2 regions of the Bacillus sp. PK6-16 genome follow, and region 1 is predicted to be linked to the other one. Evidence: predicted binding sites of a transcription regulator. Region 1 holds the regulator's gene; the other holds the start of a gene.
What was found. Region 1 encodes CtsR, which represses protease genes until heat stress. Its sites were predicted from a motif close to ATGGTCAATAAAGGTCAAACA; they were not measured.
Positions count from the first base shown of each region.

Region 1 (5,435 bases):
CTGTTGGCCCTAAGAAAATAAATGAACCAATTGGACGTTTCGGATCTTTCAATCCTGCTCTTGCACGACGAACAGCTTTCGCTACAGCCACTACAGCTTCATCCTGACCGATGACACGATCATGAAGAATGGATTCTAAGTTTAATAATTTATCAGTCTCTGTTTGTGCAAGTTTAGAAACAGGGATACGTGTCCATGTAGAAACGACATTTGCAATATCTTCTACCGTAACCTCTGAATTTTCTTTTCCTTGTTGTTCTTTCCACTGACGCTTTGTATCTTCCAATTTCTCACGTAAGCGTTGTTCCATATCACGTAAGGAAGCAGCCTTTTCAAACTCTTGACTTTGTACAGCCGCATCTTTTTCTTTTCGAATTTCCTCAAGCTTCACTTCAAGCTCTTTTAAGTTTGGTGGTGTTGTATAAGAACGCAAGCGAACCTTTGAAGCAGCTTCATCAATTAAATCAATTGCTTTATCTGGTAAGAAACGATCCGTAATATAACGATCTGAAAGTTTTACAGCTGCATCAATTGCATCATCTGTAATAGACACACGGTGATGCGCCTCATAACGATCGCGTAACCCTTTCAAGATTTGAGTTGATTCTTCTAGACTCGGCTCATCAACATGAATTGGCTGGAAACGTCTCTCTAAAGCTGCATCCTTTTCAATATATTTACGATACTCATCTAAAGTTGTCGCACCAATACATTGTAATTCTCCGCGTGCTAAAGATGGTTTTAAAATATTCGATGCATCGATTGCACCTTCTGCTCCACCTGCACCGATTAATGTATGAAGTTCATCAATAAATAGAATAATATTCCCTGCTTGACGTATTTCATCCATTACTTTCTTTAAACGATCTTCAAACTCACCACGATATTTCGTCCCAGCTACCACTGTTCCCATATCTAGTGTCATAACACGCTTATCTCTTAACGTTTCAGGAACTTCATTATTTACGATTTGCTGTGCTAACCCTTCAGCAATTGCTGTTTTACCTACACCAGGCTCTCCAATTAACACTGGATTGTTTTTTGTTCTACGGCTTAACACTTCAATTACACGTTGAATTTCTTTACTACGTCCAATAACAGGATCCAAACGATTCTCACGTGCAACAACTGTTAAGTCGCGCGCTAAACTGTCTAGTGTCGGTGTATTTGCATTTGTCGATGAACCACCTTGGTGACCTGAACTTGCTTCGTTACTTCCAAGAAGTTGTAACACTTGTTGTCTTGCTTTGTTGAGGCTTACACCTAAATTATTTAATACACGTGCCGCTACACCTTCACCTTCACGGATTAAGCCAAGTAAAATATGTTCTGTTCCAACGTAAGAATGTCCTAGCTTACGCGCTTCATCCATAGACAATTCAATAACTTTTTTAGCACGAGGTGTATAATGTACAGTTTGAGAAGCTTCTGTTCCACGTCCAATTAACGCTTCTACCTCTTTTTGCACTTTCTCCGGGCTCAATCCAAGAGCAATTAACGCTTTTGCTGCAATTCCTTCACCTTCGCGTACAAGCCCAAGTAAAATATGTTCTGTTCCAATGTTATTATGCCCAATGCGAATTGCTTCCTCTTGAGATAAAGCTAATACTTTCTGTGCTCTTTCTGTAAATCTTCCAAACATCATAGAAATCGCCTCCTACTTGCGCTTAGTTTTTTTCAATACGTAATCGCTCACGGATTAAGGTTGCTCTTCGATAATCTCTTTCTTCTGGTCCTAAAGGTCCTCCTGCATATTGTTGTAAAATACCAGGTTGCGTAAGAACCATTAGCTCAGTCAAAATATTTCTCGATATACCTTTTATATATCCTAGATCAATACCGAGTCGTACATCCGATAAGCAAGTTGCCGCTTCTGCAGATTGAATTAAACGACTGTTTGCTAGTATACCGTAAGAACGATAAACCTTATCTTCAAGCTCAATGCTCGAATTTTGTACAATTAATTCTCTGGCCAATTTTTCTTGTTGTATAATTTGCTGCATGACACTCTTTAAATCTGCAATAATATCTTCTTCGGATTTCCCTAACGTCATTTGATTTGATACTTGAAATATATTACCTAACGCTTCGCTACCTTCACCGTATATTCCTCTTACTACTAAACCTAATTTTTGAATTACTTGTATAATACGGCTAATTCTTTTTGTTAAAACCAGCCCTGGTAAATGAATCATTACAGAAGCTCTTAATCCTGTACCAACGTTAGTAGGACAACTCGTAATATATCCAAGTGATTCATCAAAAGCATATTCAACCTCTTTCTCAATCCAATTATCTATTTGATTGGCGCTTTGAAGCGCCTTTGATAACTGTAGTCCTGGAAATAGGCACTGAATCCTAATGTGGTCTTCCTCATTAAGCATCACACTAATGTGTTCGCTTTCTGATAACAGACATGCTCCATATTCGGTCCCTGCTAGATTTGGACTAATTAAATGCTTTTCGACTAAAACTCTCCTTTGAAGAGGAGTTAGTTCATTCATTTTTAATAGCCCAAACTTCCCAAAGGGCTCTACCGCTTTATTTATAAATTTCTTTTTAAATAATTCTTGAACCTTTTGAGCTTCCTCTTCGTTTTGCATAGTAGAAAATTGATATTGCTTAAAATTACGAGCCAAACGAATTCGACTACTTAAAACAATATCAGAATCAGGGCCATCCCCCTTCATCCATGGACTAATCGCTTCATTCATAATTTTGTCCAGTGACATAGAACTACTCCCCCTCTCTATGCTCACTAAGCTGAGTTTCAAGCCCTCGAATTTCATCTCTTACCTCAGCAGCTTTCTCAAACTCCTCATTCTGTACATATTGTTTCAGAATAAGTTTTAGTTCATCTAATTCTTTCTTTAAGTGGATATTTCCTTCCATTCGTTCCGGAATTTTTCCACAATGTTCTGTATGTCCACCATGAAGTCGCTTTAACAATGGGTTTAAGTGTCCTTTAAATGTATCGTAACAAGAAGCACAACCAAAGCGTCCCACTTTTGTAAAATGTTCATATGTCATCTTACAATCTGGACATCTTACTGTATTTGTATTTGAAAACCCGTTTTTTCCTTCTCCAAACATTGTTGATTCACCGTGTAATAAACCAGCAAATACATCATGAAATGAAAAGTTAGACTGTGATGATTGAAAGAAAGACGTATAGCCACTTTGCTCCGCACATTGCTCACAAAGATGAACTTCCGCCTTCTTCTCGTTGATTACTTTTGTATAATGTAAAGTTGCTGGTCTTATATTACAGTTTTGACAAGTCATCAATATCCCCACCTTTACAACAGGAACGATCTACCTCATGATACTTTTCATACATTACTAGATTGTCCTCTTTCCTTAATCCACTCAGATAAAAGTACATGCTCTTTTTCAAAACTTCTACAATATTTAACTGCCCTATCTTAATTATCATTCTTTTACAAAAGCTGTATTTATTTATATTTCAGTGTTCTTAACATTGCGCATAATATTCGAGCCCTAAGTTCATCTCGAGAAGGAATATCCATTGATAATACAGAACGATCTAGTACACTTAACATTAATTTTGCTTCACGGCCTGTTATGATTCCCTCTTCTAATAAACGTATAATCATACTCTCTGCATTCCCTTGTGCAACGCTATGATCAATCATATGAAGCATTTGATCAATAATGTCTATATCATCATGCAGTTTGACTTTTATAATGCGAATGTAACCTCCTCCACCACGTTTACTTTCTACTACAAATCCTCTTTCTAATGTAAAACGGGTATTGATTACATAATTGATTTGAGATGGTACGCACTCGAATCGATCCGCAATCTCATTTCTTTTGATTTCAATCACATTATTATTACTTAAGTCAATAACTTGCTTTAGATATTGCTCAATGATATCAGATATATTTCTCATTTATCCGCCACCTTTATTGACTTTGACTATCTTTGACTTTAATTATATACGTATTAATAAAATTTGCAACTCTTTTGCTTATTCACTATCCTAGCCACATTCCCCTGCATTTAATCAAAATAGTAATTATTTAAGCATATTTTTTTAATTACTATGGATTATAAAAGAAAACACGAAAAAACACGAGTCATTTGACTCGTGTTTAGTTGCTTGGCGACGTCCTACTCTCACAGGGACAAGGTCCCAACTACCATCGGCGCTAGAGAGCTTAACTTCCGTGTTCGGTATGGGAACGGGTGTGACCTCTCTGCCATCATCACCAAACTATGAAGGCATATTCCTTCAAAACTAGATAACATTTGCTACATATTATATGGTTAAGTCCTCGATCTATTAGTATTCGTCAGCTCCACATGTCACCATGCTTCCACCTCGAACCTATCAACCTGATCATCTTTCAGGGATCTTACTAGCTTACGCTATGGGAAATCTCATCTTGAGGGGGGCTTCATGCTTAGATGCTTTCAGCACTTATCCCTTCCGCACATAGCTACCCAGCTATGCCCTTGGCAGAACAACTGGTACACCAGCGGTGCGTCCATCCCGGTCCTCTCGTACTAAGGACAGCTCCTCTCAAATTTCCTACGCCCACGACGGATAGGGACCGAACTGTCTCACGACGTTCTGAACCCAGCTCGCGTACCGCTTTAATGGGCGAACAGCCCAACCCTTGGGACCGACTACAGCCCCAGGATGCGATGAGCCGACATCGAGGTGCCAAACCTCCCCGTCGATGTGGACTCTTGGGGGAGATAAGCCTGTTATCCCCGGGGTAGCTTTTATCCGTTGAGCGATGGCCCTTCCATGCGGAACCACCGGATCACTAAGCCCGACTTTCGTCCCTGCTCGACTTGTAGGTCTCGCAGTCAAGCTCCCTTATGCCTTTGCACTCTACGAATGATTTCCAACCATTCTGAGGGAACCTTTGGGCGCCTCCGTTACACTTTAGGAGGCGACCGCCCCAGTCAAACTGCCCACCTGACACTGTCTCCCGGGTCGATAAGACCCGTAGGTTAGAATTTCAATACAGTCAGGGCGGTATCCCACCAGCGCCTCCACCGAAGCTAGCGCTCCGGTTTCAATGGCTCCCGCCTATCCTGTACAAACTGTACCAAAATTCAATATCAGGCTACAGTAAAGCTCCACGGGGTCTTTCCGTCCTGTCGCGGGTAACCTGCATCTTCACAGGTACTATAATTTCACCGAGTCTCTGGTTGAGACAGTGCCCAAATCGTTACACCTTTCGTGCGGGTCGGAACTTACCCGACAAGGAATTTCGCTACCTTAGGACCGTTATAGTTACGGCCGCCGTTTACTGGGGCTTCAGTTCAGAGCTTCGCTTACGCTAACCCCTCTCCTTAACCTTCCAGCACCGGGCAGGTGTCACCCCCTATACTTCGCCTTACGGCTTCGCAGAGAGCTGTGTTTTTGCTAAACAGTCGCTTGGGCCTATTCACT
Region 1 is NZ_CP096511.1:5,204,454-5,209,888, forward strand. It holds gene clpC (ATP-dependent protease ATP-binding subunit ClpC) at 1-1,645, opposite strand, end outside; gene mcsB (protein-arginine kinase McsB) at 1,668-2,732, opposite strand; gene mcsA (protein-arginine kinase activator protein McsA) at 2,737-3,285, opposite strand; gene ctsR (transcriptional regulator CtsR) at 3,456-3,917, opposite strand; rRNA gene rrf (5S ribosomal RNA) at 4,126-4,241, opposite strand; rRNA gene M1D66_RS26785 (23S ribosomal RNA) at 4,291-5,435, opposite strand, start outside.

Region 2 (5,435 bases), 1.1 Mb from region 1:
ACATGGTTCTTTTTCTAAGTAAAAAAAACGTTCCGTAATACTCATTTTTCCCCCGCCTTATTTTCTAAACATATAAAACCACTCTTTTATAATGTATGAACGGAATGCAAATTTGCGTTGAAAAATCTACAAATATTTTTCTATATTCTTTTTTCAATTGTGTTACAATAAGGACAGATTGAACGAATAGAGGTGTAAAATATGCGTTTCATTTGGGCATTAATTTGGTCGTTCTTACTTGTACATATGATGAGCTATGTAATCGGCTCTATGACTGGCGGTACATACGACTTTAACCAAGCGTCTATTTTCTCAGTTGTTCTTGCTGTGTTAGTACTAGCAATTTCAGCTGCAATTCCAAACGAGCCAGTAGAACAACACTAAAAAAAGAGTCCGGATTTTATCCGAACTCTTTTTTATTTTTATTTCACATGAACGACTAATTCGTTATTTTCTACATCAACAACTACGTGACTATTACCAGTAATTGTTCCTGCAATTAATTCTCGTGCTAATTTCGTTTCCACTTGACGCTGTACGTATCGTTTTAATGGACGAGCTCCGTACATTGGGTCGAAACCGGCTTCCACAACAAATTCTTTTGCTGCATCTGTTAATTCTACTGTAATGTGACGGTCAGCTAGACGACCTTGTAGTTCTTTTACAATTTTATCAACAATGCCTTTAATTTCATTCGTTGTAAGAGGTTTGAATAAAATAATTTCATCCACACGGTTTAAAAATTCAGGGCGGAAATGTCCTCTTAATTGCCCCATTACAAGGTCTCTTGATTCCTCTTTAATCGAACCATCTTCTTCTAATCCATCTAGTAAATGAGCAGATCCAATATTTGAAGTCATAATAATAACTGTATTTTTAAAGTCCACTGTACGACCTTGCGAATCTGTAATGCGTCCATCATCTAACATTTGTAATAAAATGTTGAATACTTCTGGATGTGCTTTTTCAATTTCATCTAATAAAACAACGGAATATGGTTTACGTCTTACCGCTTCTGTTAATTGACCGCCTTCTTCATATCCTACATATCCAGGAGGTGCACCAATTAAGCGAGACACGGCGTGTTTTTCCATATACTCAGACATGTCAATGCGAATCATTTGCTCTTCACTATCGAATAAAGACTGGGCTAACGTTTTTGCAAGTTCTGTTTTACCAACACCTGTTGGCCCTAAGAAGATGAAAGAACCAATCGGGCGGTTCGGATCTTTAATACCAGCGCGAGCACGAAGAACCGCGTCTGACACTAAGCTTACTGCTTCCTCTTGTCCGATGACACGCTCTGATAAGATTTGCTCTAAGCGTAATAATTTCTCGCGTTCACCTTCCACGAGTTTCGCAACAGGAATACCAGTCCAGCGTGAAACAATATCTGCAATTTCTTCTTCACTTACTTCCTCACGTAATAAACGATTTTCTTGTTTATTATGCGCGCCCATTTCTTCCGCTTCTTTTAACTCTTTTTCAATTGCGGGAATTTTCCCGTGACGAAGTTCGGCTGCTTTATTTAAATCGTAATTGCCTTCTGCTTCTTCTAATTCACGACGCAAACGTTCTAAATGCTCACGTAAGTCACGAACTTTGTGAATGTCTTCTTTTTCTTTCTCCCATTTTGCTCTCATGCCACTGGCAACTTCTTTTAAATCCGATAATTCACGTTGCAATGTTTTTAGACGCTCTTGGCTACCACGATCCGTTTCTTTCCCAAGAGCCGCTTCTTCAATTTCCAGCTGCATAATGCGGCGCGTTACTTCATCTAATTCTGTTGGCATAGAATCAATTTCTGTACGAATTGTTGCACACGCTTCGTCAACAAGATCAATTGCTTTATCTGGTAAGAAGCGATCTGAAATATATCGATCTGATAAAACAGATGCTGCTACAATCGCACGGTCATGAATATTTACACCGTGATAAATTTCAAAGCGTTCTTTTAATCCACGTAAAATGGAAATCGTATCTTCAACAGTTGGCTCTTCTGCTAATACTTGTTGGAAACGTCTTTCTAGCGCTGGATCTTTCTCAATATATTTGCGATATTCATCTAGTGTTGTGGCTCCAATACAATGCAGTTCACCACGTGCAAGCATCGGTTTTAACATATTTCCTGCATCCATGGCTCCTTCTGTTTTACCAGCTCCAACTATTGTATGAAGTTCATCAATGAATAATAAAATGCGTCCTTCACTCTTTTTAATTTCATTTAATACAGCTTGCAGACGCTCTTCGAACTCACCACGGAATTTCGCACCAGCTACGAGTGCACTCATATCTAACGCAAAAATCGTTCTATCTTTCAATCCTTCAGGTACATCCTTTTTCACAATACGCTGGGCTAGCCCTTCAACGATTGCTGTTTTACCAACACCTGGCTCCCCAATTAAAACCGGATTGTTTTTCGTTTTACGTGAAAGAATACGGATTACACGTCGTATTTCACTATCACGGCCGATTACAGGATCAATTTTCCCTGCTCTCACTTCCGCCACTAAATCACGACCATATTTTTCTAACGCTTCATAAGTTGCTTCTGGATTTTGACTCGTCACTCTTTGATTCCCCCGAACTGTCATTAAAGACTGTAATAAGTTATCTTTCGTAATATGCAATCTTGTAAATAATTGATTTATATCGCCTTTTTCTTCAGAAAAAGCAAGCAATACATGTTCTACTGAAATGTAATCATCCTGCAGTTTTTCTGCTTCTTTCCCTGCTCTTACAAGCAGTTGTTGCAGAGCGCTCGTTACATACAATTTTCCAACTTCTGCACCGCTCCCCGTTACAGAAGGTTTCTTTTTAATTAAACTTTCAGCACCTTGCTTTAATGCTTCTATATCAACATTCATTTTTTGAAATATACGTACCGCTAACCCATCTTGCTCTTCTAATAATGCAAGTAATAGATGAACAGTATCCACCTCTTGGTGATGATGAGATACCGCTAAAGATTGGGCACTCATAATCGCCTCTTGTGTTTTTGTTGTCATTTGATTTAAGTCCATCTTTACAGCCCTCCAAAAGTTCGACTTTCTTTGACCTTTGATTTGATTATACGCCAACTGACTTTTTTATACAATAATTTTGCCTATGTATTTTCAAACTTATTATTTGAAAAAGAAAAAGAGAGCATTCATTATACTGCTAAAAAATACGGTAAATGAAATTACAATGTGTAACGACAAAAAAGCCGCAATAATGATTGCGGCTTCTGTTACGGTTTTCTTTTATATGTCCACTGGCGGTTATGATTCGTGTTATCCGGAAACTTTTCACCGGCAGTTAATTTCACCATTTGCGGATCTTTCACCATACTTCCCGTTTCACCAATTTCTACGTAAATGCCATCATTCGGCGCTTTTTGTCCAGAACGAAACCTGCGATTTTGTCCCATCTTCATTCTCCTTCCATGACGTCTTGCCTCATTAGTATATCCATTTTAAAAGAAAGCTTTTCTGTCATGTTTAGGAAACAGTACTACATCTCATTCTTGTACATATATATGAATGACACAAGCGTAAGCAGGGATTTCTTTCCTACTTGTAGAAAAAAAAAGAAACCAACCTACTCTAGGCTAGTTTCAAAGGAGAGTCAAACATATACGAGAAGATTACATGTTCATTATATGCCTCATCACACGAGCAATGTAACCCTTTTCACAATTTGTACATAATGAAAGAAACATTGTTTGAACTTTCTAAAAAGATGTTGACTTTTCTTAATTTCCAACGATAAATAGTAGACACCACAGCACTTTGAGACGTAAGATGGATATATAGTGAAATTTCCATCTATGGTGATTCCACCGAGTCTAACCTCTTATTTCTGCATATTAAAAACGGAAATACAGATAGATACAAAAAAATTATTATAAGAGGTGAAATTATGAACAAACAACATTTAATCGCATTAGACTTAGACGGCACTTTATTAACAGACAACAAAATAATTTCCACTCGAACGAAACATACAATTGCAAAAGCAAAGGAACAGGGACATATTGTCGTTATTTCAACAGGACGTCCATTCCGTGCTAGTTATGATTACTATAAAGAACTTGATCTTAACACACCTATCGTAAACTTTAACGGCGCTTACGTACATCATCCTCTTGATTCAAACTGGGGAACACATCACTCTCCTCTTGAGCTAGCAACAGCGCAAGAAATTGTCCGAGCTTGCTTTGATTTTGGCGTAAAAAATATATACGCGGAAGTAATGGACGATGTGTATGTTCGTGAAATTGATGAAGATAAAAAACATATTTTCGAATTCGGCTCTCCTAAGATTTTTACGGGAGACTTATTAAATATTTTAAACGATCATCCAACTTGCTTATTAATTGACGCCCATGACGAGCATTCTACTGCAATTCGTCAACATTTAACCGATATGCATGCGGAAGTAATCGACCATAGAAAATGGGGCGCACCTTGGCCGATTATTGAAATTGTGAAAAGCGGATTAAATAAAGCAGTTGGATTACAAAAAATTTCTAGTCATTACAACATTCCACAAGAGCGAATTATCGCTTTCGGTGATGAAGATAATGATTTTGAAATGATTGAATTTGCTGGTCACGGCATCGCAATGGGAAATGCCATCCCTGAATTAAAATCACTCGCAAACCATACGACGTTAACGAACGAAGAAGATGGTATTGCTTTATATTTAGAAGAGGTTCTTGGGTTGTAATCTAAAAATTTCCTACTTATAGTTTCCTGCCAAATGTCCATACTATAAGTAGACGCATGAGACATTGCGTCGATTGTTTTCAGCTAAATAAAGGGGGTTTTTCGAATGGGTAAAAAGAACAAATCAAAACGTTTTATCCAACAAGGAGCCGATGCTGTTATGAAGCATGATGCAAGATTCCCGTACAGAGGTACATTAGCTGAGGCAGAAAAAGCAAGAAGTAACTCTTCTTTTGGAGGGGTTTAAATGGGGAACTTACTATTCCAACAAGCTAGAGATGCTGTTGAAAATGCCGTATCTTGTTCAAGCGGTACTGAGCAACAAGATCTCGTGTATAGAGCAAAAAATGCTTTGCAATCCGCTTACGCAAACTCTTCAACTGCTGAAAAAGTTCAGCTCCGTGAAATGCAAGAGCAATTGCAAAACATTACGAATTTACATTAAAAAAGAGGACCAACTTCGGTCCTCTTTAATCTTTCCGAAACAATCCGAACACCCCAACTGTTTGCAGTATATTTGTAAATGCACCTGGGTCCACTTGTTTAATAATCCTCTCTAATTCGTATAACTCATAACGAGTAATAACCATCATTAACATTTCTTTATTTTCATTCGTATAAGCACCTGTTGCTGGTATCGTTGTAATCCCTCTTACTAATCGCGAGTGAATCGCCTTTCTTACATCTGCCCCATTCTTCGTAACAATTAATGCTGTAATCTTT
Region 2 is NZ_CP096511.1:4,108,944-4,114,378, forward strand. It holds gene M1D66_RS21070 (lipase family protein) at 1-45, opposite strand, end outside; gene M1D66_RS21075 (YjzD family protein) at 202-384, shown strand; gene clpB (ATP-dependent chaperone ClpB) at 423-3,023, opposite strand; gene M1D66_RS21085 (YjzC family protein) at 3,233-3,412, opposite strand; gene M1D66_RS21090 (Cof-type HAD-IIB family hydrolase) at 3,904-4,713, shown strand; gene M1D66_RS21095 (hypothetical protein) at 4,819-4,959, shown strand; gene M1D66_RS21100 (DUF3813 domain-containing protein) at 4,960-5,157, shown strand; gene M1D66_RS21105 (YitT family protein) at 5,183-5,435, opposite strand, start outside.
Region 2: the regulator CtsR is predicted to act here: its motif matches at 3,041-3,061, upstream of clpB (ATP-dependent chaperone ClpB).